Regions from separate parts of the Bordetella genomosp. 5 genome, predicted to be linked through region 2. Evidence: predicted binding sites of a transcription regulator. Region 2 holds the regulator's gene; the other holds the start of a gene.

Region 1 (14,952 bases), on a different contig from region 2:
CGCCAGCCACGTGGCCGAGGCGCCCTTCCTGTTCAAGGCGCACCTCTTCATGGGCCTGTCGCTGTTCGTGATCTTCCCGTTCACCCGCCTGGTGCATGTCTGGAGCGGCTTCGCTTCCGTGACTTACCTGGGCCGCGCGTGGCAGCTGGTGCGGCCGCGCTGATGGCCTGGCGCAGGCGCGGCCAGCGCGCCGCGACCTGCGCACGGCTTCCTTCATCCGAATTTCGGAGTCATCCATGCAACACGTACTGGGCATTGCCGGCCGCTCCGGCAGCGGCAAGACCACCTTGATCGAGGCCATGCTGCCGCTTCTGCAGGGCTGGGGTATACGCACCAGTGTGATCAAGCACAGCCACCACGACTTCCCCATCGAGCCCGCCGGCAAGGACAGCGCACGCTTTCGCGCGGCGGGGGCCGAGGAGGTGATGGTCGCCTCGCCCTATCGCATCGCGCTGGTGCATGAACTGCGCGGCCAGGGCGAGCCCGCCCTGGAAGACCAGCTGGCGCGGCTGGCGCCGGTCGATCTGGTGCTGGTCGAGGGCTTCAAGAACGCCGACATTCCGCGCATCGAGGTGCATCGGCCGGCGCTGGGCCTGCCGCCGCTCTACCCGCACGACGCCGGCTTCATCGCCGTGGCGAGCGACACCATGCTGCCCACCACCCTGCCCGTGCTGCCGTTGAGCGATCCGGCGCGCATCGCGCTCTTCGTCTGCGCCTCGCTGGGTCTGTTGCGTCACGATCGCAGCGCCGCAGCGACTACACTGGAAAGCCTGAGCCCTGCCTGAGTCCCGTGCGCTCCGCATCCCGCGGGGCGGGACGGCATATTCATGAATCCGCTTTCCAAGTCCGAACCGCGCGCCCTGCCCTTGCCGCGTCATCGCCTTTCCACGCGCATCGTGGCCAGCTCGCTCATCGCGCTCGTGGTCGTGCTGGCGATGGTGGGATGGACGCTGTGGCTGTCGTGGCAGCTCGAAGGCGCGGGGGCCGCAATCAACGACACCGGCAGCCTGCGCATGCACGCCAACCGCGTGGGCCTGGAGCTGGTGCACACGCAGGACGGTCGGCCCGCCGACCCGGCGGCCCGGGTCGAGCTGATGGACCAGACCATTGCGCTGCTGGCCCGGGGCAACCCGGCGCGGCCCATCTTCATCCCCAACGATCCGGACATCCGCCGCCATTGGGCCGACGTGGAGCACTATTGGCACGACGTCATGCGGCCGGCCGCGTTCGAGGCGATCCGTGCGCGCGAAGCCGACCCCTATCTCGCCACGCTGCAGGGCTTCGTGAGCAAGGCCGATACGCTCGTGCGCATGATCGAACAGGACAACGCACGCAAGACCACCCTGCTGCGCCTGTCGCAGGGGGTGCTCGCCGCCATCAGCATCGCCGGCACGCTGGCGATGGTCTACCTGCTCTACCTGTGGATCATCTCGCCGCTGCTGCGCCTGCACAGTGGCCTGCGGCGCATGGCGTCGCGCGACTTCAGCGTGCGGCTGCCGATCGAAACCAACGATGAATTCGGCGTCGTGGCGCACGGCTTCAACCGCATGGCGGGCGAGATTCAAGACCTCTACAGCGATCTCGAGAAGCGCGTCGACGAGAAGACGCGCCAACTCGCCGCGCAGCATCGCGACATCAGCACGCTCTACGACGTGGCGGCATTCCTGAACCAGCCCAATGATGTCGAGACCCTGTGCGACGGCTTTCTGCGGCGCGTGATGCAGCAGGTCGGCGCGACCGGCGCCAGCGTGCGCAGCCTGGACCCCGACAACGGTCAGGTCAATCTGATGCACGCCATCGGACTGGGCGCCGACCTCGCCGCGGCAGAACACTGCATGCCCGTGGACGACTGCCATTGCGGCCAGGCCACCCTGATGCCTCAGGCCAGCGTCGTACACGACTTCCGCTACGCGCCGCCCGCCAGCGGCCCCGACTGCCGGCAGGCGGGCTTTGCCAGCGTGGCCGTCTTTCGCATCGAAGCGGGCGCCACCGTGTTCGGCTCTTACTCGCTGCACTTCGACACGCCACGCACGTTGGCCGACTCGGAGCGCCGCTTGCTCGAAACGCTCGGGCAGCATCTCGGCGTCGCACTGGAAAACCGGCGGCTTGGCGCGCAGGCCAGCCAGCTCGCCGTGGTACAGGAGCGCGGGCTCATGGCGCAGGGCCTGCATGACAGCCTGGCCCAGGGCCTGAACTTCATGAATCTGCAGTTGCAGATGCTCGACGACGCCGTGCGGCGCGGCGACACCGCCGAAGTGGACGAGATCCTGCCACTGCTGCACACCGGTCTGGACGAAAGCTACAAAGACGTGCGCGAGTTGCTCAGCAACTTTCGCACGCGCCTCACGGGTGGCGACCTGCAGGCGGCGATCAAGGACACCGTGGCGCGCTTTCGCCGCCAGACAGGCATCGAGACGACGCTCGACATCGGCCCGGCACGCAGCGCGCCGCTCTCACCCGATTCGCAGCTGCAGATTCTGTTCATCCTGCAGGAGGCCCTGTCGAACGTGCGCAAACACGCCGAGGCGAGCCGCGTGTCGGTTACCGTGGTAAACGATCGCGACTTCACGCTCGAGATCGCGGACGACGGCATCGGCTTCGACACCGGCGACGTGGCCGGCCGCGGCGACGCGCACATCGGGCTGCACATCATGCATGAGCGCTCGGCGCGCATGAACGCCGTGATAAAACTCGACTCCCGGCCCGGCCAGGGCACCCGCATCACCGTGACGCTGCCCGGCAGCGAGCGCGCTCCCCTCTGATCCCGTTTATGCCGATCCGCATTCTCCTCGTCGACGACCACACCCTGTTCCGCTCCGGCGTGCGCCTGCTGCTGCAGCGCCAGCCCGATTTCGTGGTGGTGGCCGAGGCCGGCGATGGCGTCGAAGGCCTCAAGCGCGCCAAGGAGCTGCAGCCCGATGTCATTCTGCTCGACCTGAATCTGCCCGGCCTGTCGGGTCTCGAAACCCTGCAGTTGCTGGCTCAGGATCTGCCCACCTGTGCGGTGATCATTCTCACGGTGTCGGAAGAAGGCGAAGAGCTGGCCCAGGCCTTGCGCGACGGCGCTCGCGGCTTTCTCGTGAAAAACATCGACGCGGAGGCGCTCACCACCGCGATCCGGCGTGCGGCGGCCGGCGAATCGGTCATCGCGCCGAGCATGACCGGCAAGCTCGTCGATCAGTTCCGCGTACAGGCGAGCGCCGCCGGCGCTCATGCACCGGCCGGCACGGCCGCCGCGCCCGTGGGCCGGCATCGCCTCACCGCTCGCGAGATGCAGATCATCCAGTACCTGGCTCGGGGCGACAGCAACAAGACCATCGCTCGCGAACTCGATGTGAGCGAAAGCACCGTCAAGATCCACGTGCAGAACGTGCTCAAGAAGCTCAACCTCACCAGCCGCGTGCAGGTCGCGGTGTATGCCGTGGAGCACGGGCTGAACGGCGAGGGCTGACGCGGCGGCGCACCGGCGGACCGGCGCACCGGCGGACCAGCACAACGGCCTGCCGCGTTCGCGATGACCGTATCGACGCCCTTTGATGCAGGTCAACCTGGCGCGTGCAACGGCGCGTCGGCAGGGGTCTTGATCACCATATGTAGTGATAGAGTTCTTCGAACCAACTACATCTGGTGGCGCAATGAAGATCGAGCATATCCGCAAGCGCGATGGCCGCAATGCCGCGTTCGAACCCGGCAAGATCGCCGCCGCCATTGCCGCCGCCGGCCGCAGCACCGATGAGTTCGATCAGGACACCGCGCAGCGACTGGCCGGGCACGTGGTGGCCCGGCTGGCGGACACGCCGCTGCCCGATGTCGAAACCATCCAGAATCACGTCGAAGAAGCACTCGTGCGCGCGGGTCACTGGCGCACGGCGCGCGCCTACATCGTGTATCGCGAGCAACACGCCAGGCTGCGTTCGCTGCGGCACACGCTGGTCGATGTCGAGAGCGCGATGGAGGAATATCTCGATCAGCGCGACTGGCGCGTCAACGCCAATGCCAACCAGGGCTACAGCCTGGGCGGTCTGATCCTCAATGTCGCGGGCAAGGTCACGGCCAACTACTGGCTCTCGAGCGTGTATGCCCCGGAAGCCGGCCAGGCGCATCGCGACGGCGATCTGCACATTCACGACCTCGACATGCTGAGCGGCTATTGCGCCGGCTGGTCGCTGCGTCAGCTGCTGGTCGAGGGCTTCAACGGCATACCGGGCAAGGTCGAGTCACGCCCCGCACGCCATATGTCGGCCGCGATCGGGCAGATTGTGAATTTCCTGGGCACCCTGCAGAACGAATGGGCCGGCGCGCAGGCATTCAGCTCCTTCGATACCTACATGGCCCCGTTCGTGCGACGCGATGCGATGAGCTATGAGGCGGTGCGCCAGTGCATGCAGGAGCTCATCTACAACCTCAACGTCCCGAGCCGCTGGGGCACCCAGACGCCCTTCACCAACCTGACCTTCGACTGGACCTGCCCGGCCGACCTGCGCGAGCAGATTCCGTACGTGGGCGGCGAGGAGATGCCGTTCGCCTACGGCGATCTGCAGGCCGAGATGGACATGATCAATCGCGCCTACATCGAGGTCATGATGCAGGGCGACGCCAAGGGCCGCGTATTCACCTTCCCGATCCCGACCTACAACATCACGCCGGATTTCGACTGGGACCATCCCAACACCACGCTGCTGTTCGAAATGACCGCGCGCTACGGTCTGCCGTACTTCCAGAATTTCTTGAACTCGGATCTCGAGCCGCACATGGTGCGCTCGATGTGCTGCCGTCTGCAGCTCGATCTGCGCGAGCTGCTCAAGCGCGGCAACGGCCTGTTCGGCTCGGCCGAGCAGACCGGCTCGGTCGGTGTGGTCACCATCAACTGCGCGCGGCTCGGCTATCTGCATCGTGGCGACGAACCCGCCCTGCTGGCGCGTCTCGACCACCTGATGATGCTGGGCCGCGACGTGCTCGAGACCAAGCGCAAAGTCGTGCAGCGCTACATCGATCAGGGCTTGTATCCCTATACCCGCCGCTATCTCGGCACGCTGCGCAATCACTTCAGCACCCTCGGCATGAACGGCATCAACGAAATGGTGCGCAACTTCACGAGCGACGCCGACGACCTCACCACGCCCGCGGGTCACGCCCTCGCAGTACGGCTGCTCGACCACGTGCGCCTGCGCATGACCGAGTTCCAGGAAGAGACGGGGCATTTATACAACCTCGAGGCCACGCCCGCCGAAGGCACGACCTACCGTTTCGCACGCGAAGACCGCAAGCGCTATCCGGCCATCCTGCAGGCCGGCACGCCCGCGCAGCCCTACTACACCAACTCCAGCCAGCTTCCGGTCGGGCATACCGACGATCCGTTCGAAGCGCTGGCGTTGCAGGAAGAGCTGCAAGGCAAGTACACCGGCGGCACGGTGCTGCACCTCTACATGAACGAAGCCGTGTCTTCCGCCGACGCCTGCCGCGAGCTGGTGCGGCGGGCGCTCACCAACTTCCGCCTGCCCTACATCACCGTCACGCCGACCTTCTCGATCTGCCCGGTGCACGGCTATCTGCCGGGCCATCACGAGTTCTGCCCCAAGTGCGACGGCGAATTGCTGGCCCGCCAATCGGCGTGCTGCGCCGCCTGAGCGCCCCCCCCCGCGCGGGCAGGCCGCCCGCCTTCATCCGCAAGGAGTCATGACATGCAGACCCTCACCACCCTCATCCCGGCCGGCACCGGCAATGCGCCCGTGCTCGACGACAGCCAGCGCGTGCGCTGCGAAGTCTGGACCCGCGTCATGGGCTATCACCGTCCCGTCACGTCGTTCAACACCGGCAAGCAAGGCGAGTTCAATGAGCGCCGCTTCTTCACCGAACAGCGCGGCTGATCCGCCCGCCGTGGGCGGGCTCACGCGCTTCTCCACGGTCGACTGGCCCGGCACGCTCGCGGCCGTCGTCTTCATTTCCGGCTGCCCCTGGCGCTGCCACTACTGCCACAACGCCGAGCTGCAACAGCGCGCCGCCCCCTATGCGTGGGACGACGTGAGGGCCTTTCTGGGCACGCGGCGCGGCCTGCTCGACGGGGTGGTGTTCAGCGGCGGCGAGCCGCTCTCCGAGCCCCGCCTGGGCGAGCTGGCGGGCGAGACCCGCGCGCTGGGCTTTCGCCTGGGGCTGCACACGGCAGGCATCTACCCGCGCCGTTTCGCCGAACTGCTGCCGCGGCTCGACTGGGTCGGGTTCGACATCAAGGCCGACGACGCCGGATACGACAGCATCACCGGCCGGCGCGGCTCCGCCCGGCCCGCGCGGGACTGCCTGGACCGGCTCCTCGCTTTCGACACGGCATTCGAATGCCGCATCACCTGGCATCCGGACTGGCTGCCCGAAACCCGGCTGCTGGCCCTGGCTGCCTCGCTTTCGCAGCGTGGCGTGCGCCGGTTCGCCGTCCAGAACGCGCGCCACGATGCCCAGCATCGGCCCGTGTCGCGCCTGAGCAGCGCCACCGAAGCGGCCCTGCATCCACTGTTCGATTCTTTCAGCGTGCGATGACACCGCATCGACACGCCTCGCTCGTTTCCTTTCCGGACGCCTCGCGTCCGCTACCCCTTTCCAGGGAAGGCACATCATGACTTGGTTGAAACCGCTCGTCCTTGCAGGTCGCGACCTGCTGCCCATCGTCCAGGGAGGCATGGGGGTGGGCATCTCGGCGCATCGCCTCGCCGGCGCCGTGGCCGGCCAGAACGGCGTCGGCACGATCGCCAGCGTCGACCTGCGCCACCATCACCCCGATCTCGTCGAGCGCACCGAACGCAGCCGCGACCGCGAGCTCATCGACGCCGCCAACCGCGAAGCGCTCGACCGTGAGGTGCGCGCCGCGCTCGCGCTGGCGCAAGGCCGTGGACTGATCGCCGTGAACGTCATGAAAGCCGTGCGCGACCATCCCGGCCTGGTGCGCCAGGCCTGCGAAAGCGGCGCCCACGCGATCGTGATGGGCGCGGGCCTGCCGATGGACCTGCCCGAAATGACGGCCGACCACCCCGACGTGGCGCTCGTTCCGATCCTGTCCGAAGCGCGCGGGGTCTCGGCCGTGCTCAAAAAATGGATGAAGAAAGGCCGCATGGCAGCCGCCGTGGTGATCGAACATCCGGGCCACGCCGGCGGCCACCTGGGCGCGGCACGGATCGATGATCTGCATGACGAACGCTTCGATTTCGGCAAGGTGCTTGCCGGCTGCCGGCAGGTGTTCGCCGACCTGCAACTGGGCCGCGACGCGCCCAAGATCATCCTGGCCGGCGGCGTGGGCAGCCATGAGCAGGTGCGCCACTGGCTCGGCGAGGGCGCCGACGGCATTCAGGTCGGCACGGCATTCGCCGTCACCGAAGAGTGCGATGCGCACGAGAATTTCAAGCGCGTGCTGATCGACGCGGAGCCCGAGCAGCTGCTGGAGTTCACCAGCGTGGCCGGCCTGCCCGCGCGCGCCGTCGGCACACCGTGGCTCACCCGCTACCTCAAGCAGGAGGAAACGCTGCAGGCCAACACGCGCAACGATCCGCGCCGCTGCAGCCAGCGCATGGACTGCCTGACGCAATGCGGCCTGCGCGACGGCATCGCGCGCTTCGGCCAGTTCTGCATCGACCTGAAGCTGGCCGCAGCCCTGCGCGGCGAAGTCAGCAAGGGGCTATTCTTCCGCGGCGCCTCGCGCCTGCCGTTCGGTAACGCGGTGCGCTCGGTACGCGAGCTGATGGACTATCTGCTGCACGGCCACGTGCCGGCCTGATCCACGACGACCCCCTGTCGTTGCGCACGCAACGACACGGGATCAGCCCTGTGCCGCGAGATAGGCGGGCACGCACATGGCGGCGGCGAGCCGCGCCATGTGTACGTGCGATGCCTGCACGGTCTCGTGCGCCATCAGGAAATTGAGCGTGCCCACGCAGCGCCCGCCCTGGACGACCGGCACATTGATCACCGATTGCAGCCCGAGCCGGGCGATGGCGTCGTGGTCGTCGAAGAAGGCACGGATCGCGTCCACGCCCTCCCCCACGAAGATCTCGTGATCCCGCAGCACGCGCTGTCCCCACGGCGTGCCGGCCTTCTCTTTGCTGCCGCCCGGCGGATACGCCTGCGGGTTGGAGCTGTACAGGCGCACCACCCGCATGGCGTCCACGTCCACGCGGTTCGCCGTGCACAGCCGGTGCGCGAGCACCGTGCCGGCATAGGCGTCCACGGCGGCGAACACGGCCGCCATGTCGGCCGCCGCGTGGGCCGCGGTGAGGCGGTCCAGCGCGGCGAGCGCCGCCGGCGAGTCGAGCAGCGCGACCTGGCTCATTCCGCGGTGATCCCGAGTTCTTTGATGAGCTTGCCGTACTTGTCGGCATCGGCCGCGAGCAGCTTGCCGAATTGCTCCGGCGTGGTGTCCATGAGCACGACGCCCATGTCATTCATCTTCTTGATCACGTCCGGGCGCTTCAGGATGCGGTTGATCTCCTGGTTCAGGCGCTGCGTGAGCTCGGCGGGCATGCCGGCCGGACCGAACGCGCCGTACCAGACCGCGAGCTCGTAACCCGGCAGCGTCTCGGCGACGGTCGGCACCTCGGGCAGCAGCGGCGAGCGCTCGCCTTCGGTCACGGCCAGCAGCCTCAGCTTGCCGCTCTGCACGTGAGGCAGGGTCTGGGTGCCGGCGCTGAAGAGCAGCTGCGTGCGGCCCGCCACGGTATCGAGCACGGCCGGCGCGCCGCCGCGATACGGCACGTGCATCATCTTCACGCCAGCGGCCTTCTCGAACAGCACCGCGCTCAGGTGATTGGTCGAGCCCTGACCCGCGGAGGCGTACGCGATGGCGTCGGGATTGGCCTTGGCGTAGGCAACGAGCTCCTTGACCGTCTTGGCGGGCACGTCGGGGTGCACCACCATCGTGTTGGTCACCAGCGCCAGCTCCGCGATCGGCGTGAAATCCTTCACGCCATCGAACGGCATGTTGTTGTAGAGCGCCTGGTTCATGGTGTGGGTGCTCATCGAGCCCACCAGCAGGGTGTAGCCGTCCGGCTTGGCGCGGGCCACATAGGTCGAACCGATATTGCCCGAGGCGCCCGAGCGGTTTTCCACCACCACCGGCTGCCCGAGCGATTGGGTCAGGCCTTCGGACAGCATGCGCGCCAGGATGTCGGTGGATCCGCCCGCGGCCCACGGCACGATGATGGTGATGGGCTTCTCGGGCCAGGCGGCCTGAGCGGCGGGTGCGGCGAGCGCGAAGCCCAGCACGGCTCCGGCGAAAAGTTTCTTGAACGGCAATGGCATGGTGTTTACCCCTTGTGTGTGGACCGGTCGTCGCGCCGGCTGAATTGAAATCGTGAATCGGTGATGCTGAAGACGCGGTGGCGCCGGCCTGATGTGCCGGCCGACCCGCCGATCTCAGCGGCCTACCGCGTACCCCTGCATGCCGCGCGGATTCGCGCCGGCCTTGAGCAGCCAGCCGCCGCCGGCGCGCGTTTCGCGCGTGCACGCGCTGATGCGGCCTTCGGACCAGGACGCCCCCACCACCAGCTCGTGACCCGCCGCGCGCAACGCCTCCTGCGTGGCCGCAGGCAGGCGCGATTCGACGGTGAGGCGATTGAGGGTGATGGCACGCGGCCAGAACGATCCCGGAAAATGATCGATGTGCCACGACGGCGCATCGATCGCCGCCTGCAGATTGAGCCCCGCGGCGTGACGCAGCAGGAACGACACCGTCCATTGATCCTGCTGATCGCCGCCCGGCGTGCCGAACGCCATGTAGGGCTGGCCGTCACGCAGCGCCAGACCCGGCGACAGCGTGGTCGAGGGGCGCTTGCCGGGCGCCAGAGTGCCCGGCAGTCCGTGGTCCAGCCAGGTCATCTGCAGGCGCGTGGTCAGCGAGAAACCCAGGCCCGGCACCACCGGACTCGACGACAGCCAGCCGCCCGACGGCGTGGCGGCCACCATGTTGCCGTGGCGATCCACCACGTCGATCTGGCAGGTATCGCCGACGAAGATCTCGCGCGCGGCCCACTCGGTCACGGGCGGCAGCGCCGCGAAGGTCGGCTCACCGACGCCGTAGCGCGTGTCCGCCTGCGCCAGCGTGCGCGTGGCGGCCTGCAGGTCCGGCAGGCGGGGTACCCGCCCACCCGGATTGCCCGGCCGCAGCATCGTGCTCGCCTGCCGGCCGATCTGCGCGGCGCGGCTGCGCGCGTAGTCGGTGGAGAGCAGCTCCTGCACCGGCACGTCGACGAAGTCGGGGTCGCCATACCAGGCGCAGCGGTCCGCGAAGGCGAGCTTCGCGGCCTCCGCCACGCGGTGCACGAACTCGAACGAATCCGGCGCCAGGCCGGACATATCGAGTTCGCGCAGGATGGCAAGCTGCTGCAGATGCACGGGCCCTTGCGACCATGCGCCGCACTTGGCCACCGTGTAACGCCCGTAGTCCAGCGTCACCGGCTCGTCGTAGCTCGCCTGCCAATCGGCCAGATCGGCCTTGCGCAGCAGGCCGCGGTTGCGCTCGCCCGTCGTGTCGCGGATCTGCGCGTGGGTGTAGAAATCGTCGATGGCGTCGGCCACGAAGCCGCGATACCAGATGTCGAGCGCGGCATCGATACGGCCACGCCGATCCGTGGCGCGCGCGTGCGCCTCGTCGAGAATGCGTTCGTAGGTGTCGGCGATGGCCGGTGTGCGCATGAGCGTGCCGGGCGCGGGCACCTTGCCGTCCGGCAGCCAGACCTCGGCCGACGACGTCCATTCCGCACGGAACAGTGCCTGCACGGCCAGGATGGCCTGCGAAATACGCGGCACCAGCGGAAAGCCGTCGCGTGCATAAGCGATGGCGGGCGCCAGCACATCCGCCAGCTCCCACGTGCCGTAGTCGCGCAACATCGTGAGCCACGCGCCGAACGCCCCCGGCACCGTCGCGGGCAGCAGCCCGATGCCGGGCACCAGATCGAGTCCCATGTTGCGGAAGTAGGCCGGATCCGCCAGCGCCGGCGCGGGCCCCTGCCCGCACAGGGCGCGCATGCGGCCCTCCTGCTCGCTCCAGAACAGGATGGGCACCTCGCCCCCCGGCCCGTTCAGATGCGGCTCGACGATCTGCAGCGTGAAGCCGCCCGCCACGGCGGCGTCGTAGGCATTGCCGCCGCGCTCCAGCACGCCCATCGCCACCTGCGAGGCCAGCCAGTGCGTGGACGACACCGCGCCGAACGTGCCTTGGATTTCAGGGCGGGTGGTGAAGTCGGACATGGAGCGGCGATCCTGGGTCGGGTTGATGGCGCTCAGTATAGAAGCCTGAAATAACTGAATTTGGCTATATTCGAATAGCTGCATAACCATTCAGGAATATCACGGCATGAGCCCCTCCCTGCCCAACCTGGCCCGCCGCCTCAAGCATCGCCACCTCGAGCTGCTGATCGCCATCGCCCATCACGGCTCGCTCACGCGCGTGGCCGCGCAGGCAGGCATCAGCCAGCCGGCGGCCACCAAGGCCCTGCTCGAGATCGAAGACATCTTCGAGGCGCCGCTGTTCCTGCGCACCGGCCGTGGCCTGCAGGCCACGCCGCTGGGCGAACTGGCCATCGCCCGCGCGCGCCGCATGCACAACGACCTCTCGCTCTGGGCGCGTGAGGTGCAGGCTTTGCAACAGGGCCACGCAGCGCACCTGCATGTGGGCGCGGTGCCCTACGTTTCGAGCGCCCTGCTGTCGGCGGCCATCGCCACCCTGCACGCGCGCCACGGCGTCACCCTCACCCTGCACCGCGCCACCACCGACCACCTGCTGCCGATGCTGCGCCGGCACGAGCTCGACTGCATGATCGGGCGGGTCTCCGCCTTCACCGAACTCGACGGCCTCGCGCACGAGGTGCTGTATCACCAGCGCCCCTGCCTGATCGCCCATGCGCAACTCGCGCGCCGCCTGCAGGCGCGCGCGCCCGACTGGGCCGGGGTCGCCGCCATGCGCTGGGTTTTGCCGGAAGTGAAAACGCCCACCCGCCACCTCATCGCCGAACACTTCATCCGACAAGGCCTGCCGCCGCCCACCCCGATCGTGGAGGCGTATTCCACGGATGTGATCGAAGGCCTGCTCGGCAACGACGACACGCTGATATCGGTGGTGCCCGAGGAGATCGCCCAGGAACTCGCCGCCCGCGGCCGCATCGGGCGCATCGACTGGGACTGGGGCTGGAACCTGCCCCCCATCAACCTGATCCGCCGCGTCCGCAGCGACGAACGCACCCCGGCCGCCGAGGCGGCGCTCGAAGACATCCTCAGGGAATACTGCGCCCGCATGCCGGCCGACAACAACGGCGGCAAACGATAAGGCAACCTCGCTTGGGCGGACTACTGTTAGCCGAGGCACTGGGCATGGCCGTCGCGGGCCCGCTTGCTGTGACGGTTGCACTGGTCGACGCCAAGGATGAGGGCGCGGCAGCCTTCTATCGCAAGTATGGGGTTTGTCTCACTGCCGGACGTCAGCCCGCTGAAGCTCTTTATGACGGCAAAGGGCGCCCGCAGGGCAATCGAAGCGTCGACCCGATCGTAGTCGTGACGCGAGCGCGCGATCACTGCCTGGCGCCATCGTGGGCGACGCATCTTGACTACACAGATAAGGCAGACGCAAAAAAGCCGGCAGTGCTTGCGCGCTACCGGCTCTTGCCGACGGTGTTTTTTCAACACCACTGACGATGCTTCGGGAACATCGTCAAAAATTCAACCACAGTGTAAGTGGTCGGGGCGAGAGGATTCGAACCTCCGACTCCTGCGTCCCGAACGCAGTACTCTACCAGACTGAGCTACGCCCCGATTCTCTACAACTGCTTTGGCTTTGCAGCCACCTGCTTCGGCTTTTCAGCCACTTGCTTTGGCTTTGCAGCCACTTGCTTTTGGCTTTTCAGCCACACGCTTTTGGCTTTTCAGCCACACGCTTTTCGCTTTTCAGCCACATTCAGCCTGACCAAAAACCGCCGAAAAACGTTAGCGATCTCTGTTCACCGCGAAAGCGCAGAATTCTACCAGAGAATTTTTAAAAGTGGAAACGGGGTAGTTCGCGAGAGCATCGCGAGCCCGTTGTGCCTCGGCTTCGGCGGCCTCGCGGGCGTGCTGGAGCGCGTCGGTCTGCTGGATGGCCTGGGCCACCGCGGCGAAGTCGGCGTCACCGGTGGTGATGGCGTCACGGATCAATTGCTGCTGCTCGGGCGTGCCGACTTCCATCACGCGGATGAGCGGCAGCGTGGGCTTGCCCTCGCGCAGATCGTCGCCGACGTTCTTGCCCAGCGCGAGCGCGTCGCCGCTGTAGTCCAGCACGTCGTCGATCAACTGGAACGCCGTGCCGACGTGGCGGCCATAGGCCGCGGCGGCTTCTTCCTGTTCGGGGGTGGCGCCGGCCAGCACCGCGCCCACCTGGGCCGCGGCTTCGAACAGCTTGGCGGTCTTGTAGCGCACGACCTGGAGGTAGCGCTCTTGCGACACCTCGGGATCATGCACGTTCAGCAATTGCAGCACCTCACCCTCGGCGATCACCGTGGTGGCCTGCGAGAGGATCTGCATGATGCGCATCGAGTCGGCCTCGACCATCATCTCGAACGAGCGCGAATACAGGTAGTCGCCGACCAGCACGCTGGCGGCATTGCCGAACACCGCGTTCGCGGTGTCGCGGCCACGGCGCTTGTCGGATTCATCGACCACATCGTCGTGCAACAGCGTGGCGGTGTGGATGAATTCCACCACCGCGGCCAGCAGCTGATGATGCGTGCCTTGATAGCCCAGCGCCCGCGCCACCATCAGCACCATGGCCGGCCGCATGCGCTTGCCGCCCGCGCCGATGATGTAGTCACCGATGGTTCGAATGAGCACGACCTCGGAGTTCAGGCGCTCGCGGATAACCGCGTCGACGGCCTTCATGTCGTCGGCAATGGGGGCGATCAGCTCGGAGAGATTCAAAGCGTTTCCGGGGGAGATGATGCGAGCCGACCCACGGCTCGTTGCTTGGGGCCGGCGGACTGCGCCGCCAGGCCGGGGTCGGCGGAATTATACGTGCTGCGCCCCGCCCCCTCCGGATGGACGCCGGGTTGTTACAGCCCGCGTTCGCGCAAGTTGGCGTAAAGGGCGCGGACACCGAAGGTCCAGGGCGCAATCTGGTCGGAGCGGGCCACCCGATTGACCAGGGCGCCCAGGCGCGGCGAACCGATCCTGACCACATCCCCCTCGCGATGGGTAAAGCCGGTGCCCGGACCCGCGCGGTCCTGGGTCGGCGAGAACATCGTGCCGAGAAACAGCATGAAGCCATCGGGATACTGATGGTGCGTGCCGCAGGTCTGGCGCACCAGGTCGGCGGGGTCGCGGCTGATCTCGGCCATGTGGCTCACGCCGTCGATCACGAAGCCATCGGTCCCGTCGATGCGCAGCGACACGTCGGCATGGCGCACGTCGTCCAGCGTGTAGTGTTCGTCGATCAGGCGGATGAACGGGCCGATCGCGCACGAGCCGTTGTTGTCTTTGGCCTTGGTCAGCAGCAGCGCGCTGCGGCCCTCGATGTCGCGCAGGTTCACGTCGTTGCCCAACGCCGCGCCGGCGATCTCGCCGCGCGAGGTCACGGCCAGCACGATCTCGGGCTCCGGGTTATTCCACTCCGACACCGGATGCAGCCCGATCCAGGCCCCGGATCCCACCGACGCCATCGGCGGCGTCTTGGAAAACACCTCCGCGTCGGGCCCGATTCCCACTTCGAGATATTGCGACCACTGTCCGCGGGCCTGCAGCTCGGCCTTCAGGCGCATGGCCTGCTCCGAGCCGGGCACCAGTTGCGACAGGTCCGTGCCGATCAGTTCGTGCAGCCGCGCGCGGATCGTCTCGGCCTGGCTCGCGTCGCCACCCGCCTGCTCCTCGATCAGGCGCTCGAGCAGGCTCACCGCGAACGTCACGCCCGCGGCCTTGACCGGCTGCAGATCGCACGGCGCCAGCAGGCGCGGCTGGCCG
Region 2 (14,952 bases):
GTCGATCTCCGACACGCTGATGTGGCGCTACTTCGAGCTGCTGTCGTTCCGCTCGCTCGAAGACATCGCCGCGCTCAAGGCCGAGATCGACGGCGGCCGCAATCCGCGCGACGCCAAGGTGGCACTGGCCCAGGAAATCATCACCCGCTTCCATTCCGCCGCGGCGGCCGAGGGCGCGCTGGCGTCGTTCGAAGCGCGCTTCCGTGACGGCGCGATCCCCGACGACATTCCCGAGGTCAACGTGGCCGGCGCGCCGATGGGCATTCTGCGCGTGCTGCGCGAGGCCGGTCTGGTGGCGTCGAGCTCCGAAGCCCAGCGCAATGTCGAGCAGGGCGGCGTGCGCGTGAACGGCGATCGCGTCGAAGACAAATCGTTGCAATTGGCCGCCGGCACCTATGTCGTGCAGGTGGGCAAACGCAAGTTCGCGCGTGTTACCTTGGCAGGGTAGGAATTCTTCGCATTTCTCCAGGAGTACGCCATGAAACTTGCGAGCTTGTCTTTCTCCGATAACGAGTCGATTCCCGAGCGCTACGCCTTCGGCAAGATCGATGCGCAATCGCACGTCGCTCTGGCCGACAACTACAACCCGCAGTTTTCCTGGGACGATGTGCCGCAGGGCACGCAGTCGTTCGCGCTGATCTGCCACGATCCCGATGTGCCGACCAAGCCGGACGACGTGAATCAGGAAGGCCGCACCGTGCCGGCCACCCTGCCGCGCGCCGACTTCTTCCATTGGGTGCTGATCGATCTTTCGCCGGAGATGCGCGAGATCGATGAGGGCGCGTTCTCGAGCGGCATTTCGCCGCGCGGCAAGGGCGGCCCGCTGGCGCCGCTCGACGCCCGCCAGGGCCTGAACGACTACACCGGCTGGTTCGCGGCCGACCACGACATGAGCGGCGAGTATTTCGGCTACGACGGCCCGTGCCCGCCCTGGAACGACGAGATCGTCCATCGCTACGTGTTCACGCTGTACGCGCTGGATGTCCCGTCGCTCAAGCTGCAGGGTTCGTTCACGGGCGCCGACGCGCTCAAGGCGATTCAGGGCCATGTGCTGGCGCAGGCGCATCTCACCGGCACCTACACGCTGAACCCCGAGCTGGCCCCGCGCCAGATCGGCGCCACCACGGCGTCGTGATCGTTTCGGCGGGGCGCCGAGCGCGCCCCGCGCCTCCCGGCCGCCGCACGGCGCGGCTTTTTGGGGGCTCAGCATGAGGCGCTCTCATGCTGTCATGAAAAAACTTCTCTTCGCGCGCAGATGACGGCGCGTTGGTTACATATACCGCGATCTTGACCACACACGGGTGGCGCGGCACGGGTATACCCGGTCGGCGCGGGGTACACTAACGCTCATTGCTTAACCCCCGCATTCTTCACCGTTCCAGGAACCTCCCATGTTTGACCGCAAGCTCACCCTCGACAAGGTGGATCCCGACCTCTGGGCCGCGATTCAGAAAGAAGACGTCCGCCAGGAGCAGCACATCGAGCTGATCGCCTCGGAAAACTACGCCAGCCCGGCCGTGATGCAGGCCCAGGGTACGCAGCTCACCAACAAGTACGCCGAAGGTTATCCGGGCAAGCGCTACTACGGTGGTTGCGAGTACGTGGACGTCGTCGAGCAGCTCGCGATCGATCGCCTGAAGGAACTCTTCGGTGCCGAGGCCGCCAACGTGCAGCCCAACTCCGGCTCGCAGGCCAACCAGGGCGTGTACATGGCCGTCCTGAAGCCGGGCGACACCGTGCTGGGCATGAGCCTGGCCGAGGGGGGCCACCTCACGCATGGCGCATCGGTCAATGCCTCGGGCAAGCTCTACAACTTCCTGCCCTACGGCCTCGACGAAAACGAAGTGCTGAACTACGCGCAGGTCGAGCAGCTGGCCAAGGAACACAAGCCCAAGCTGATCGTGGCGGGTGCCTCGGCCTACGCCCTGCACATCGACTTCGAACGCATGGGCCGCATCGCCCGTGAAAACGGCGCGCTGTTCATGGTCGACATCGCGCACTACGCCGGTCTGGTCGCCGGTGGCCAATATCCCAACCCGGTCCCGCACGCCGACTTCGTCACCTCGACCACGCACAAGTCGCTGCGCGGCCCGCGTGGCGGCGTCATCATGATGAAGGCCGAGTTCGAGAAGGCCGTCAATTCGGCCATCTTCCCGGGTATCCAGGGCGGTCCGCTGATGCACGTCATCGCCGGCAAGGCCGTGGCCTTCAAGGAAGCGCTGTCGCCCGAGTTCAAGGACTACGCCGCTCAGGTCGTGAAGAACGCCAAGGTGCTGGCCGACACGCTGGTCAAGCGGGGTCTGCGCATCGTGTCGGGCAAGACCGAAAGCCACGTGATGCTGGTCGACCTGCGTCCCAAGGGCATCACCGGCAAGGAAGCCGAAGCGGTGCTGGGCGAAGCCCACATCACGGTCAACAAGAACGCCATCCCGAACGATCCGGAAAAGCCTTTCGTGACCAGCGGCATCCGCCTGGGCACGCCGGCCATGACCACCCGTGGCTTCAAGGAAGCCGAGGCGGAAGCCACGGCCAACCTGATCGCCGACGTGCTGGACAACCCGCGCGACGAGGCCAACATCGCCGCCGTGCGCGCGCGCGTCAACGAGCTGACCGCGCGTCTGCCCGTCTACAGCAAGTAAGCACCGGCATGGGCGGGCCTGGCTCCCCATGACAGACAGGCCCCGGCATGCCGGGGCCTGTTCATTTGCCTCATCCATTTTTTTCCGGGTGGCCGGGGCGCTGCTTTATTACAATATGCGGAACACAGGTACGGGGGAGAGCTGATGAAGTGTCCTTTCTGCGGCAACGCCGATACGCAGGTGGTCGACAGCCGCGTATCGGAAGAGGGCGACACCATACGTCGCCGGCGCCGCTGCCTGTCCTGTGACAAGCGCTTCACCACCTACGAACGCGTCGAACTGGCCATGCCTTCCGTGGTCAAGCGCGACGGCAACCGCACCGAATACGATGCGCGCAAGCTGCGCGGCAGCCTCTCGCTGGCGCTGCGCAAGCGTCCGGTCAGCACCGAAGAGCTCGACGGCGCCGTCACCCGCATCGAAGAAACCCTGCTCGCCAGCGGGGTCCGCGAGATCCCGAGCGAGAAGATCGGCGAGCTGGTCATGAACGAGCTCAAGCGGCTCGACAAGGTCGCCTACGTGCGATTCGCGTCGGTCTACAAGAGCTTCGAAGACATCGGCGAATTCGTCGAGGCCATTCGCGAGATGCAGGGCCCGCGGCCGCCGAACAAGCTCCGCAAGGACTGAGCGCGCAGCGCCGCAACAACTGAGCGCTCAGTGCCGCAAGGGCGGCATCGCCGGGTCCGCCGCGTCGGCCAGGGCCTCGGTGCGCAGCGCGCCCGGCGGCGCCGACTCATAGCGGCGCCACACGCGGCGCAGGTGGTGGGCCGAACTGAATCCCGCCTGTTGCGCCACCCGCTCCATGCCGTGCCGCGTCTGGCTCAGCAGCGTGCGCGCCAGCGCCAGCCTGACCCGATAAAGATAGTCCATGGGCGTGCAGCCCGCGTGCTCGGCGAAGAGCCGCGCCAGGTGGCGCGCGCTGGTATGAGCCTGCCGCGCCAGCGTCGTCGCGGTCCAGTCGGCGGCCGGATTGCGCAGCACGGCATCCTGCACGCGATGTACGCCGGGATGCAGGTGATTGCGGTGATCCAGCCACGGCGAGATCGCGGGGTCGTCGCCCGCGCGGCGCAGATAAACCACCATGTCGCGCGCCACAGCGCTCGCCACGCGCGGATCCGTCACGCGCGCGACCAGATGCAGCGCGAGGTCGATGCCGGCGGTGATGCCGGCGCTGGTCCAGATCGGGCCGTCCTGTACGAAGATGCGGTTTTCGAGCACGCGGGCGCTGGGTTCCATCGCGCTCAGGCTCGCCACGCAGCTGTGATGCGTGGTGCAGGCGCGATCGCGCAGCAGTCCGGCGGCCGCGGCGACCAGCGCGCCCGCGCATACGGTGACGAGTTCGAATCCATCCGCCGGCATGCGCACGCGCAGCCAGTCGAGCACGGCCCGCGTGGCCGGCGCCTCCAGATCGTAGGCGCGGTCGACCACGCCGCTCAGGACCACCAGGGCATTGGCGGGCAGGCTTTGCGGCAAGGGCTGCAGCCCCGACAGGTTGAGCCCCGGCAGGCCGGTGCCGAGCTCGGGCGTGGGGGCGCAGTAGTGCACCTCGAAGCTGCCGGGCACGAGCTTGTTGGCGACGCGCAGCGCCTCCGCCGGCCCGGCGAGGTCGAGCAGAACGATGCCCTCGAGCACGATGAAGACCACCGGCACGGAGCTCGGCATCAACGGCTCCCGGCCTCGGCGGCCGACACGACGGCGGCGAAGCGCCCTTCGAGCACGAGCGCCGTGTGGTCGCGCAGCGCCGCGGCCGAATAGACCCGGCCGTCGCGCGCGGTCATGGGAAACGTCAGCGTCGCGTCGAGGGCGTAGCGCACCTTGAGGCCCGAGTCGCTCGCATGGCGCGCCGTGGTCTCGCAGCATTGCTCGGTGCGGATGCCCGTGATGATGACTTCCTGGATGCCGGCTTCGGTCAGCCATTGCGACAGCGCCGTGCCCTGCGCGTCGAGAGCGTACAGCGCCGAGTGCACCGTTTTGTGAAACACCGGGGCGTCGGGTACCCGCAGGCCGTCGAGCGTGCGCACGTGCCCGCTGGCGGGGTCGAACGGGCCCGGCGTGCCGCCGCCTTTCTGCACATGGAAGATCTGCACGATGGCGTGGCCGTGGCGCTCGGCGGCGTCGATGAGCGACTGCGTGGCGGCCAGGAACGCCGGCACTTCGGTGTCGTCCCAATACGGACGCGTGCGGAACGATTCCTGGATGTCGATGAGCAACAGAGCGGTGGTGGGCATGAGTGGTCCGGAGAGAGAGGGTTTGCGGGCAAACCGGGGTGATGTGGACGCCATTATGAGCCGCGGGCGGCCGTCTGGGCAGGCGCCGGGCGGACCGGGGGCGGACCAAAACAGACATGCGGGAAAGCCAGGATCCGGCACCGTCAGCGCGCCGTCAGGGCGGTGTCAGCTTGACGCCGCTTCCGGCTGCGCACCGGCATACAATCCGGGGGACATGATCATCGCAACGAACCCCGACGTGGACGTCTCCCGGCCGCAAGATTCGACCTATATGCGCCACGCGCTCGCGCTGGCGCGCGCCGTGCTCTACACCACGTCGCCCAACCCCCGGGTGGGCTGCGTGATCGTGCGAGACGGGCGGGTGATCGGCGAAGGCGCCACCCAGCCCCCGGGCGGTCCGCATGCCGAGGTGATGGCCTTGCGTGCGGCGGCGGCCGCCGGCGAGACCGTCGCGGGCGCCACCGTCTACGTCACCCTCGAACCCTGCTCGCACCATGGCCGCACGCCGCCCTGCGTCGACGCGCTGGTGGCCGCGGCGCCGGCTCGCGTGGTGGTCGCCATGGGCGATCCGAATCCGCGCGTCAACGGCGCAGGCTACGCGCGGCTGCGCGCCGCCGGCATCGAGGTCTGCACGGGGGTGGGCGAGGCAGAGGCGCTCGAACTCAACGCCGGCTTCGTTGCGCGCATGAGCCGCGGCACGCCGTGGGCCTGGATGAAGATGGCCGCCTCGCTGGACGGCCGCAGCGCGCTGCACAACGGCATTTCGCAATGGATCACGGGCGACGCAGCCCGGGCCGACGGACATCACTGGCGGGCCCGCGCCGATCTGGTCCTGACCGGCATGGGCACCGTCACGAAAGACGATCCGCTGCTCAACGTGCGCGCGGTCGAGACCGCCCGCCCGCCGCGCAAGGCCGTGGTCGACGCCACCCTGTCGATCTCGCCGCAGGCCAGGCTCTTCGACGGCACCGAGGTGCTGATTTTCACGGCGGCCCCCGCGCCCGGCCGCGCGGCGGCGCTCGCCGACCGCAATGCACGCGTGATCGCGCTGCCCGACGCGCGCGGCGAGCGGGTCGACCTGGCCGCGATGATGCGTTGGCTGGGGCAGAACGAATTCAACGAGGTGCACGTCGAGGCGGGCGCCGGCCTGTCGGGCGCACTGCTGACGGCAGGCTGCATCGACGAGCTGCTGGTGTATCTGGCGCCGGTGCTGCTCGGCGACGCGGCCGGCATGGTCCGCCTGCCGCTGCTCGAGCATCTCGAGGCCGCGCGCCGCTATGTATTTACCGACATGACTCGCGTGGGCGCCGACGTGCGCCTGCGCGCCACGAGCGATGCGCACTGGCAGCAACTGCTGGCCAGCGTGCGCGGCGTCGGCCAGGCCGGCGCCCAACCCTGATACGAAGACGAAAGAGCGCGCTTGCGCTCGATGCGACATGGCGCTTCGGCGCCGAAGGAGTAGAGATATGTTTACCGGTCTGGTGGCGGCAGTGGGCCGCATCGTCAAGGTGGAGCCGCTCGCGCAGGGCGATGACGCGGCCGGCGTGCGCCTCGATATCGAGTCGGAGAGCCTGGGCCTGCAGGACGTGAGCATCGGCGATTCGATCGCCGTGGAGGGCGCCTGCATGACCGTGGTCGCGCTGCAGGGCACGCAGTTCCAGGTGGACGTGTCGCGCGAGAGCCTGAACCGCACGGTGGGCCTGGCGGCGGTGGGCGAGGTCAATCTCGAGAAGTCGCTGCGCATCGGCGACCAGATCGGCGGCCATCTGGTGTCGGGCCACGTCGACGGCCTGGGCGAGGTGCTGCGGTTTTCGGATGTGGGCGAGTCGCGTGAACTCGTGATCCGTGTGCCCAAGACGCTGGCCCGCTTCCTTGCCTACAAAGGCTCGATCGTGGTCAACGGCATCAGCCTCACCGTCAACAGCGTGCTCGACGATAGCGATGGCTGCGACATCAGCATCAACATCATCCCGCATACCCAGGAAGTGACCACGCTGCGCAACGTGAAGGCCGGCGACAAGGTCAACCTCGAGGTGGACATGATCGCCCGTTACGTGGAGCGCATGCTGTCGGTCAGCGGCGTGGCCTCGGGCGGCGCCGTGGCCGCCTGGCTCTGAAGATTTCGCTCGACCCCGCGACGGAGTAAGAGTCATGAGAGGCGAAGCCCTGATCTTCGTGGCCGCGAGCCTGGTGCTGCTGACCCTCAGCCGCCTGGCATTGGCGGCATGGCAATGGCCGCGTGTGCGCGATGCCGGCGGGCTCTGGCCCCTGCTGCGAGGTGGCGTGCGCATCGACGCGCACATGATCGGCGTGCTGGCCGCATGGCCGCTCGTGTTGGGCCCCTGGCTCGGTGAGTATCAGTGGGCGGCCGACATTACCGCCGGGTGGTTCATCCTCTGCTGGATCCTGCTGGCCCTGCTGGAGGTCTCGACGCCGCCGTTCATCCAGGAATACGACACGCGTCCCAACCGGCTGTTCGTCGAATACCTCAAGCATCCGCGCGAAGTGTCCAACATGGTGTGGCGCGGCTACAAGACGGCGCTGCTCGGGGGCACGGCCGTGCTCGTGCTGGCCAGCGTCGCGGGCTGCGTGCTGTTCGTCAACCCGACCGCCGACCCCGCGCTGCTGTGGTGGCAACAGATTCTTTACAGCGTGGTGATGCTGGCGCTGGTGATCCTGGCGATCCGCGGCACGCTGGGCCACCGGCCCATCAATCCTTCGTCGGTGGCCTATTGCTCCGACGGCATGGTCAACACGCTGGCGCTCAACTCGCTCTACAACGTGGTGTATGCGATCTACAGCATGAAGAACGAGCGCGGCGGCTCGAGCATGTACGGCAAGATGCCGAGCGCGGCGTTCAACGAGCTGGTGATGCAACAGGCGGGCCTGCCCTGGCCGCCCGCCGACGCCGAACTGCCCAGCCTGCATCGCCAGGCCCCCGTGCAGCGTGCCAGCCGTCCCAAGAAGCTGGTGATCATTCTCGAAGAGAGCCTGGGCGCGCAATACAGCGCGGCGCTCGGCGGTATGGGGCTCACGCCGGAGCTCGACGCGCTGATGGCGCAGGGCTGGGCCTTCACCCGGGCCTACGCCACCGGCACGCGCTCCGTGCGCGGCCTGGAGGCCGTGACGACCGGCTTCCCGCCCACGCCGATGCAGGCGGTGCTGAAGCTGCCGCGCGCGCAACGCGGCTTTTTCACGATCGCCGAGATGCTGGGTCGGCAGGGCTATCACTCGCGATTCATCTACGGCGGTGAATCGCACTTCGACAATATGAAGGCCTTCTTCCTCGGCAACGGTTTCGACCGGATCGTGGATCGGTCCGATTTCACCGATCCCGCGTTCTGCGGCACCTGGGGTGCGAGCGACGAAGACATGTTCGCGCAGCTCGATCGTCTGCTGCGCGAAGATGCCGACGAGCCGACGTTCACGCTGGCCTTTTCGGTGTCCAACCACACCCCCTGGGAATACCCTGCCGGCCGCATCGAGGTCGACGGGAATCCGGCCACCGAACACAACAGCGTGCGATACGCCGACTGGGCGCTCGGCCGCTTTTTCGAGCAGGCGCGCGAGGCGCCTTATTGGAACGACACCGTATTCCTGGTGGTGGCCGATCACGATTCGCGCGTGTTCGGCGCCACGCTCGTGCCGGTGCGGCATTTCCATATTCCCGCGCTCATCCTCGGTGGCGACATCGCGCCGCGCCGCGATGACCGCATCATCAGCCAGATCGATCTGCCGCCCACGCTGCTCTCGCTCATCGGTGTGGAGGGCGAGCATCCCATGATTGGTCACGATCTTGCGAGCAGTTCGCCCGATCGCGCGATCATGCAGTACGACAACACCTATGGGTATCTGCGCGGCGACGATCTGCTGGTCATGACACCCAATCGCCCGCCGGTTCAATTCCGCTATGCGGCGCCGGAGCAATACACGCCGGTGGATCTCGACGCGGCGCTCGCGCGTGTGGCGCTGGCGCATGCGCTGTGGCCGGACTGGTGCTATCGCGAAGGCCGCTATCGGCTCGCGAGCACAGCCCCCTCCGTTTGAGCGAGGGCATTCTCATCAACCTGTACGACATCGAACGCGCCGCCAGGCGCGTTTTGCATGACGGCGCGAGGCAACGCGCGCGGCTGGCGGGCAGGCTTGTGTACAAGGCGGTGCACCGGGAACGCCGCATGCTAGTTGAGAAGCAGCGAGAGCGCCGCTCATGTTTCATGTATCCGCAACACCGTTTGCGCGCATACACGGTGCTGAGAAAGGAGGCTCGCGCGAGTGAAGGACTTATGAATAAAGGGTATGTACTCATGGCTGTCAGCACTCGTGGTGTTGCGCTGCCAACCCCTTTATTCAGGGGTTCCGCCGGTAAATTCGCCGCAGCCCGGAACTTGTGGCGCATGAACGGGGCCTAATCTCTGAAGGGGTCTTTCATCCCTGTCTATTGTGTGTGGCGAAAGTGCTACGACTACATAATGTGGTGGAGGCTCATTCGCAAGAATGACTAGCTTGGCTGGTATAGGAAGCACACAATGGACTCAACCGTATCCGATTATTTGGATACGGCACCCGTAGGAGGGTCGGCCGTGCAAAGCATCCTCGAAGGCTTCAAGTCCCAGTACGCGCGGGAGCAGGAATCAGAACTTTCCCTTGAGGAATATCTGGACCTGGCCAAGCGTGATCCCATGGTCTATGCCAGTCCTGCCGAGCGCATGCTCGCGGCCATAGGCGAACCCGAACTCATCGACACGCGTAACGATCCGAGACTCTCGCGATTGTTCTCGAACCGCGTGATACGCCGCTACCCGGCGTTCAAAGAGTTCTACGGCATGGAAGAGGTGATCGATCAGATCGTCGCCTTCTTCAAGCATGCCGCTCAGGGGCTCGAAGAACGCAAGCAGATTCTTTATCTGTTGGGGCCCGTGGGGGGCGGCAAGTCCTCCATCGCCGAACGTCTCAAGGTCTTGATGGAGCGTTATCCCATCTATGCCCTCAAGGGATCGCCGGTCAACGAATCGCCGCTCGGCCTGTTCCATCCCGAGCGCTTCGGCGACGAACTCGAACGTGACTACGGCATTCCCAAACGCTATCTGAGCGGCATCATGTCGCCGTGGGCGGTCAAGAGGCTCAAGGAATTCGACGGCGATCTTTCGAAATTCCGTGTCGTGCGGCTCAACCCCTCGGTGCTGCGTCAGATCGCGATCGCCAAGACCGAGCCGGGCGACGAAAACAACCAGGACATCTCGTCTCTGGTCGGCAAGGTCGACATCCGCAAGCTCGATCGCTATTCCCAGGACGACCCCGACGCCTACAGCTACTCGGGCGGGCTGTGCCTGGCCAATCAGGGGCTGCTCGAGTTCGTCGAGATGTTCAAGGCGCCGATCAAGATGCTGCATCCGCTGCTGACGGCGACCCAGGAAGGCAACTTCAAGGGCACCGAAGGCTTCTCGGCGATCCCGTTCAACGGCGCGATTCTCGCGCACTCGAACGAATCGGAATGGCAGACCTTCCGCAACAACAAACACAACGAGGCCTTCCTCGATCGGATCTATATCGTCAAGGTGCCGTACTGCCTCCAGACCTCCGAGGAAGTGAAGATCTACGAGAAGCTGCTGCGCCACAGCTCGCTCTCGGCCTCGCCCTGCGCACCGGGCACGCTCGACATGATGTCGCAGTTCTCGGTGCTCACCCGGCTCAAGGATCCCGAGAACTCCAGCGTCTATTCCAAGATGCGGGTCTACGACGGCGAAAGCCTGAAAGACGTCGATCCGAAGGCGAAGGCGCTGCAGGAGTACAAGGATTACGCCGGCACCGATGAAGGCATGAACGGGGTGTCGACGCGCTTCGCGTACAAGATCCTGTCCAGCGTGTTCAACCACGACCAGACCGAGGTCGCGGCCAACCCGGTGCACCTGATGTATGTGCTCGAGCAGCGCATCGCCCGCGAAGACTTCCCCGAAGAAACGCGCCGGCGCTATCTCGACTTCATCAAGGGCTATCTGGCGCCGCGCTACGCGGAGTTCATCGGCAAGGAGATTCAGACGGCGTATCTCGAGTCGTATTCCGAGTACGGCCAGAACATCTTCGACCGCTATGTGACCTTCGCCGACTGCTGGATCCAGGACGAGGAATTCCGCGATCCCGAAACCGGGGAGAGCTTCGACCGCGGCGCGCTCAACGACGAACTCGAGAAGATCGAGAAGCCGGCGGGCATCGCCAATCCGAAGGACTTCCGCAACGAGATCGTGAATTTCGTGCTGCGCGCCCGCGCCAACAACGGCGGCCGCAATCCTAACTGGACCAGCTACGAAAAGCTGCGCGAAGTCATCGAGAAGAAGATGTTCTCGAATACCGAGGACCTGTTGCCGGTGATCTCGTTCAACGCCAAGGCATCGGCGGAGGACAAGAGCAAGCATCAGAGCTTTGTCGATCGCATGGTCGACAAGGGCTACACCGAGAAGCAGGTTCGCCTGTTGTGCGAGTGGTACCTTAGGGTGAGGAAGTCATCCTGAGCGAGGTGAACCATGAATTCGCTCATCGATCGTCGTCTCAATGGCCGCAACAAGAGCGCCGTCAACCGCGAGCGCTTCTTGCGGCGCTACAAGGAACAGATCCGCAAAGCCGTACAGGATCTGGTCCGTGAGCGTTCCATCGCCGACATGGACCAGGGGGGGGAGATCAACCTTCCCGCCCGGGACATCTCGGAACCGCATTTCCGCCACGGGCAGGGCGGTGACCGCGAAATGGTGCACCCGGGCAACCGGGAGTTCGCCAAGGGCGACACCATCGACCGGCCCCAGGGCGGCGAGGGCGGTGGCGGCTCGGAGCCGGGCGAAGGGGAGTCGGTGGATCAGTTCACCTTCAGCCTCTCGCGCGCCGAGTTCCTGCATCTCTTTTTCGAAGACCTCGAACTGCCGCACCTGGTGCGCACGCAGCTGGGCGATGTGTCCCAGAAGCGCTGGCAACGGGCCGGCTACACCACCACGGGCTCGCCCAGCACGCTGAGCGTCAACCGCACCCTGCGCGCCTCGCTGTCACGGCGTGTCGCACTCGGGCTGCACGCGCGCAGCGAGTTGGAGCAGGCCGAGGCCGAGTTGGCCGAGGCGGTGGAGGAGGGCGCCGACGAGGCGCGTCTGCAAGCCCTGCAGCTGCGCGTGGACGAAGCGCGCGGGCGTTCGGCCCGCGTGCCGTTCCTCGACGAGATCGACCTGCGCTACCGCAACCGCGTGCCGGTGGCGGTGCCGGTGGCGCGCGCGGTCATGTTCTGCCTGATGGACGTGTCCGGCTCCATGGACGAAGGCAAGAAAGACCTCGCCAAGCGTTTCTTCACGCTGCTGTACCTCTTTCTCTCGCGCAAGTACGAGCGTGTCGAGGTGGTCTTCATCCGCCACACCGACAACGCCGAAGAGGTCGACGAGCACACGTTCTTCTACGATCCCAAGAGCGGTGGCACGATCGTGTTGTCGGCGCTCGAGTTGATGCATGAGATCGTGCAGGAGCGCTACTCGCCATCTGCCTGGAACGTCTACGCGGCGCAGGCCAGCGACGGCGATTCGTTCGGCGCCGACGCGGGCAAGAGCGCACGCTTTCTGGCTGAAAACCTGCTGCCCGCCACGCGCTACTTCGCCTACATCGAAGTGCCCGACTCGCAGGAGGCGCGCAAGAGCAGCCTGTGGGCCGAGTACGAGCAGGAGACCGCGCCGCACTTCGCGATGCGCCGCATCTGCGAACGCGGGGAGATCTTCCCGGTGTTTCATGACCTGTTCAAGAAGGAGGTCGCATGAACGCCATCGCGGGTTCGCGCGCCGAGCTGGAGGCGGTCCGGCGTGCCCGGCCCATCTCTGAGGGATCCGAATGGACCTTCGAGCTGATCCAGCAATACGACGAGGTCATCGCCGCCACGGCGCGCGAGTACGGTCTCGACACCTACCCCAACCAGATCGAGGTGATCACTTCCGAGCAGATGCTCGACGCCTACGCCTCGGCGGGCCTGCCCATCGGCTATCCGCACTGGTCGTACGGCAAGGAGTTCATCCGCAACGAGCAGTACTACCGCAAGGGCATGCAGGGGCTGGCCTACGAGATCGTGATCAATTCGAACCCGTGCATCTCGTATCTCATGGAAGAAAACTCCATGGCGATGCAGGCGCTGGTGATCGCGCATGCCTGCTACGGGCACAACTCCTTCTTCAAAAACAACTACCTCTTCCGGCAGTGGACCGACGCCGACGGCGTGCTGGACTATCTCGTGTTCGCGCGCCGCTTCGTGATGGAGTGCGAAGAGCGCCACGGCATCGAGGCGGTCGAGGCCATCCTGGACTCCTGCCACGCCTTGCAGATGCATGGGGTCGACCGCTACAAGCGCCCCGCGCCGATCTCGTACCGTGAAGAGGCGCAGCGTCAGGCCGAGCGCGAAGAACATGCACGTCGCCAGTTCAACGACCTGTGGCGCACCGTGCCCAAAATGCCCGCCGCGCCCGAGGCCGAGAAGCGCAGCGTGTTCCCGCCAGAGCCCGAAGAAAACATCCTGTACTTCATCGAGAAGTACTCGCCCACGCTCGAGCCCTGGCAAAAGGAGCTGGTGCGCATCGTGCGCAAGGTGGGGCAGTATTTTTACCCGCAGACGCAGACCAAGGTGATGAACGAGGGCTGGGCCACGTTCTGGCACTACACCCTGCTCAACCGCCTGCATCAGCGCGGCCAGGTCAACGATGGCTTCATGATGGAGGTGCTGGCCAGTCACACCAATGTCGTGAGCCAGCGCGGCTTCGACGAACGCGGCTACGGCGGCATCAACCCGTACGCGCTCGGCTACGCCATGATGACCGACATCCGCCGCATGTGCGAAAACCCCACCGACGAAGACCGCCGCTGGTTCCCCGACATCGTCGGCACCGACTGGGTCAAGACGCTGGACTTCGCCATGCGCAACTTCAAGGACGAGTCCTTCATCTCGCAGTACCTCTCGCCCAAGCTGATCCGCGAGTTCCGCTTCTTCGCCGTGGCCGACCACCAGTCCAATCCCAAGCTCGAGATCGCGGCGATCCACGACGACGAGGGCTATCGCCACGTGCGCCGCCTGCTGGCCGCGCAACACAACCGCGACAACCAGGTGCCCGACATCCAGGTGGTGCGGTACTTCCGCGAGTCCGACCGCTCGCTGGTCCTGCGCCACACCCAAAGCCGCGGCCGTCCGCTCGACAGCGGCGAGGCCGACCAGGTGATGAAGCACCTGGGCCGGCTGTGGGGCTTCCGCGTGCGGCTCGAAGAGGCTGCGACCGACGGCACCGTGCTGTCGTATCGGCAGATCGAGCCCTAGCGCAGCTGGCCGCTGGCACGGCCTAGAGCAGGACGGGGCGCATCCACCGGACTCCCGGGTGGTGCGTCCCTTTTTCATGCGCGGCGTGGCGGTCGCGCCATCGGCCCTCCCCACAGTCGCGGCGATTCTGCTAGAATCGCGGATTCGCGTTTTCGGTAGTTCCTTTGCGCCCGTGGTCTGACCCGGCGCAAGAGCCACGAAAGCCGATTCCAAATCAGGACAGGTGGCCGAGCGGTTGAAGGCGCACGCCTGGAAAGCGTGTATACGTCAAAAGCGTATCGGGGGTTCGAATCCCCCTCTGTCCGCCAGAACAATCAGGGCGCATGCCCTGAACAAAAACCCCGCGGGAGCGATGCTCCTCGCGGGGTTTTTGTTTTCCGTCTGCGGTTGGCGAGCGTGCGAGCGGTTCGCGTGCAGCCCGTCGCACGACACGATCTCCCCCTCGAGGTCCGGCAGCGCGGCGCCCGGCGAGTGCGGCCGCACACCCGCCACTCGCCGCCCGTTGGGGCGGTCACGCTCTCCCCGGAACGCGGCTGTGTCGTCCCCGCTACCGCTGCGCACCCCAATACTCGGACGAGAGATGCGTCCCCGAGGCGGCAACTGCCTTGACGCTCGTATGGCCAGCCTTCTATAACTGCATCGTAACTAAATAATCAACCAGTTGATTATTTATCAACAACGACGCAGGAGACAGAAGTGAAAGCCATCGACCTCAACCATTTCACTTTGCGCACCCCGAAGCTGGAAGAAACCCGCCGCTTTTTCGAGGAGGTGG

The links. Region 2 encodes NrdR, which represses ribonucleotide reductase genes. Its sites were predicted from a motif close to CACNANATNTNGTG; they were not measured.
Region 1: a site for NrdR is predicted at 3,586-3,599, ahead of CAL25_RS23340 (ribonucleoside triphosphate reductase). Genes of this name have one in related genera too.

Annotation. Positions count from the first base shown of each region.
Region 1 is NZ_NEVP01000017.1:54,153-69,104, forward strand. It holds gene narI (respiratory nitrate reductase subunit gamma) at 1-163, shown strand, start outside; gene mobB (molybdopterin-guanine dinucleotide biosynthesis protein B) at 237-785, shown strand; gene CAL25_RS23330 (type IV pili methyl-accepting chemotaxis transducer N-terminal domain-containing protein) at 828-2,762, shown strand; gene CAL25_RS23335 (response regulator) at 2,771-3,451, shown strand; gene CAL25_RS23340 (ribonucleoside triphosphate reductase) at 3,636-5,627, shown strand; gene nrdD (anaerobic ribonucleoside-triphosphate reductase) at 5,682-5,867, shown strand; gene CAL25_RS23350 (anaerobic ribonucleoside-triphosphate reductase activating protein) at 5,833-6,528, shown strand; gene CAL25_RS23355 (NAD(P)H-dependent flavin oxidoreductase) at 6,605-7,756, shown strand; gene CAL25_RS23360 (GAF domain-containing protein) at 7,799-8,308, opposite strand; gene CAL25_RS23365 (Bug family tripartite tricarboxylate transporter substrate binding protein) at 8,305-9,276, opposite strand; gene CAL25_RS23370 (gamma-glutamyltransferase family protein) at 9,391-11,223, opposite strand; gene CAL25_RS23375 (LysR substrate-binding domain-containing protein) at 11,330-12,298, shown strand; gene CAL25_RS24145 (hypothetical protein) at 12,343-12,660, shown strand; tRNA gene CAL25_RS23385 (tRNA-Pro) at 12,704-12,780, opposite strand; gene ispB (octaprenyl diphosphate synthase) at 12,952-13,917, opposite strand; gene CAL25_RS23395 (fumarylacetoacetate hydrolase family protein) at 14,049-14,952, opposite strand, start outside.
Region 2 is NZ_NEVP01000001.1:858,026-872,977, forward strand. It holds gene tyrS (tyrosine--tRNA ligase) at 1-448, shown strand, start outside; gene CAL25_RS03960 (YbhB/YbcL family Raf kinase inhibitor-like protein) at 479-1,135, shown strand; gene glyA (serine hydroxymethyltransferase) at 1,392-2,639, shown strand; gene nrdR (transcriptional regulator NrdR) at 2,784-3,263, shown strand; gene CAL25_RS03975 (GlxA family transcriptional regulator) at 3,291-4,298, opposite strand; gene CAL25_RS03980 (isochorismatase family protein) at 4,298-4,864, opposite strand; gene ribD (bifunctional diaminohydroxyphosphoribosylaminopyrimidine deaminase/5-amino-6-(5-phosphoribosylamino)uracil reductase RibD) at 5,079-6,263, shown strand; gene CAL25_RS03990 (riboflavin synthase) at 6,331-6,981, shown strand; gene CAL25_RS03995 (LTA synthase family protein) at 7,016-8,911, shown strand; gene CAL25_RS04005 (PrkA family serine protein kinase) at 9,445-11,370, shown strand; gene CAL25_RS04010 (YeaH/YhbH family protein) at 11,383-12,642, shown strand; gene CAL25_RS04015 (SpoVR family protein) at 12,639-14,177, shown strand; tRNA gene CAL25_RS04020 (tRNA-Ser) at 14,395-14,485, shown strand; gene CAL25_RS04025 (VOC family protein) at 14,874-14,952, shown strand, end outside.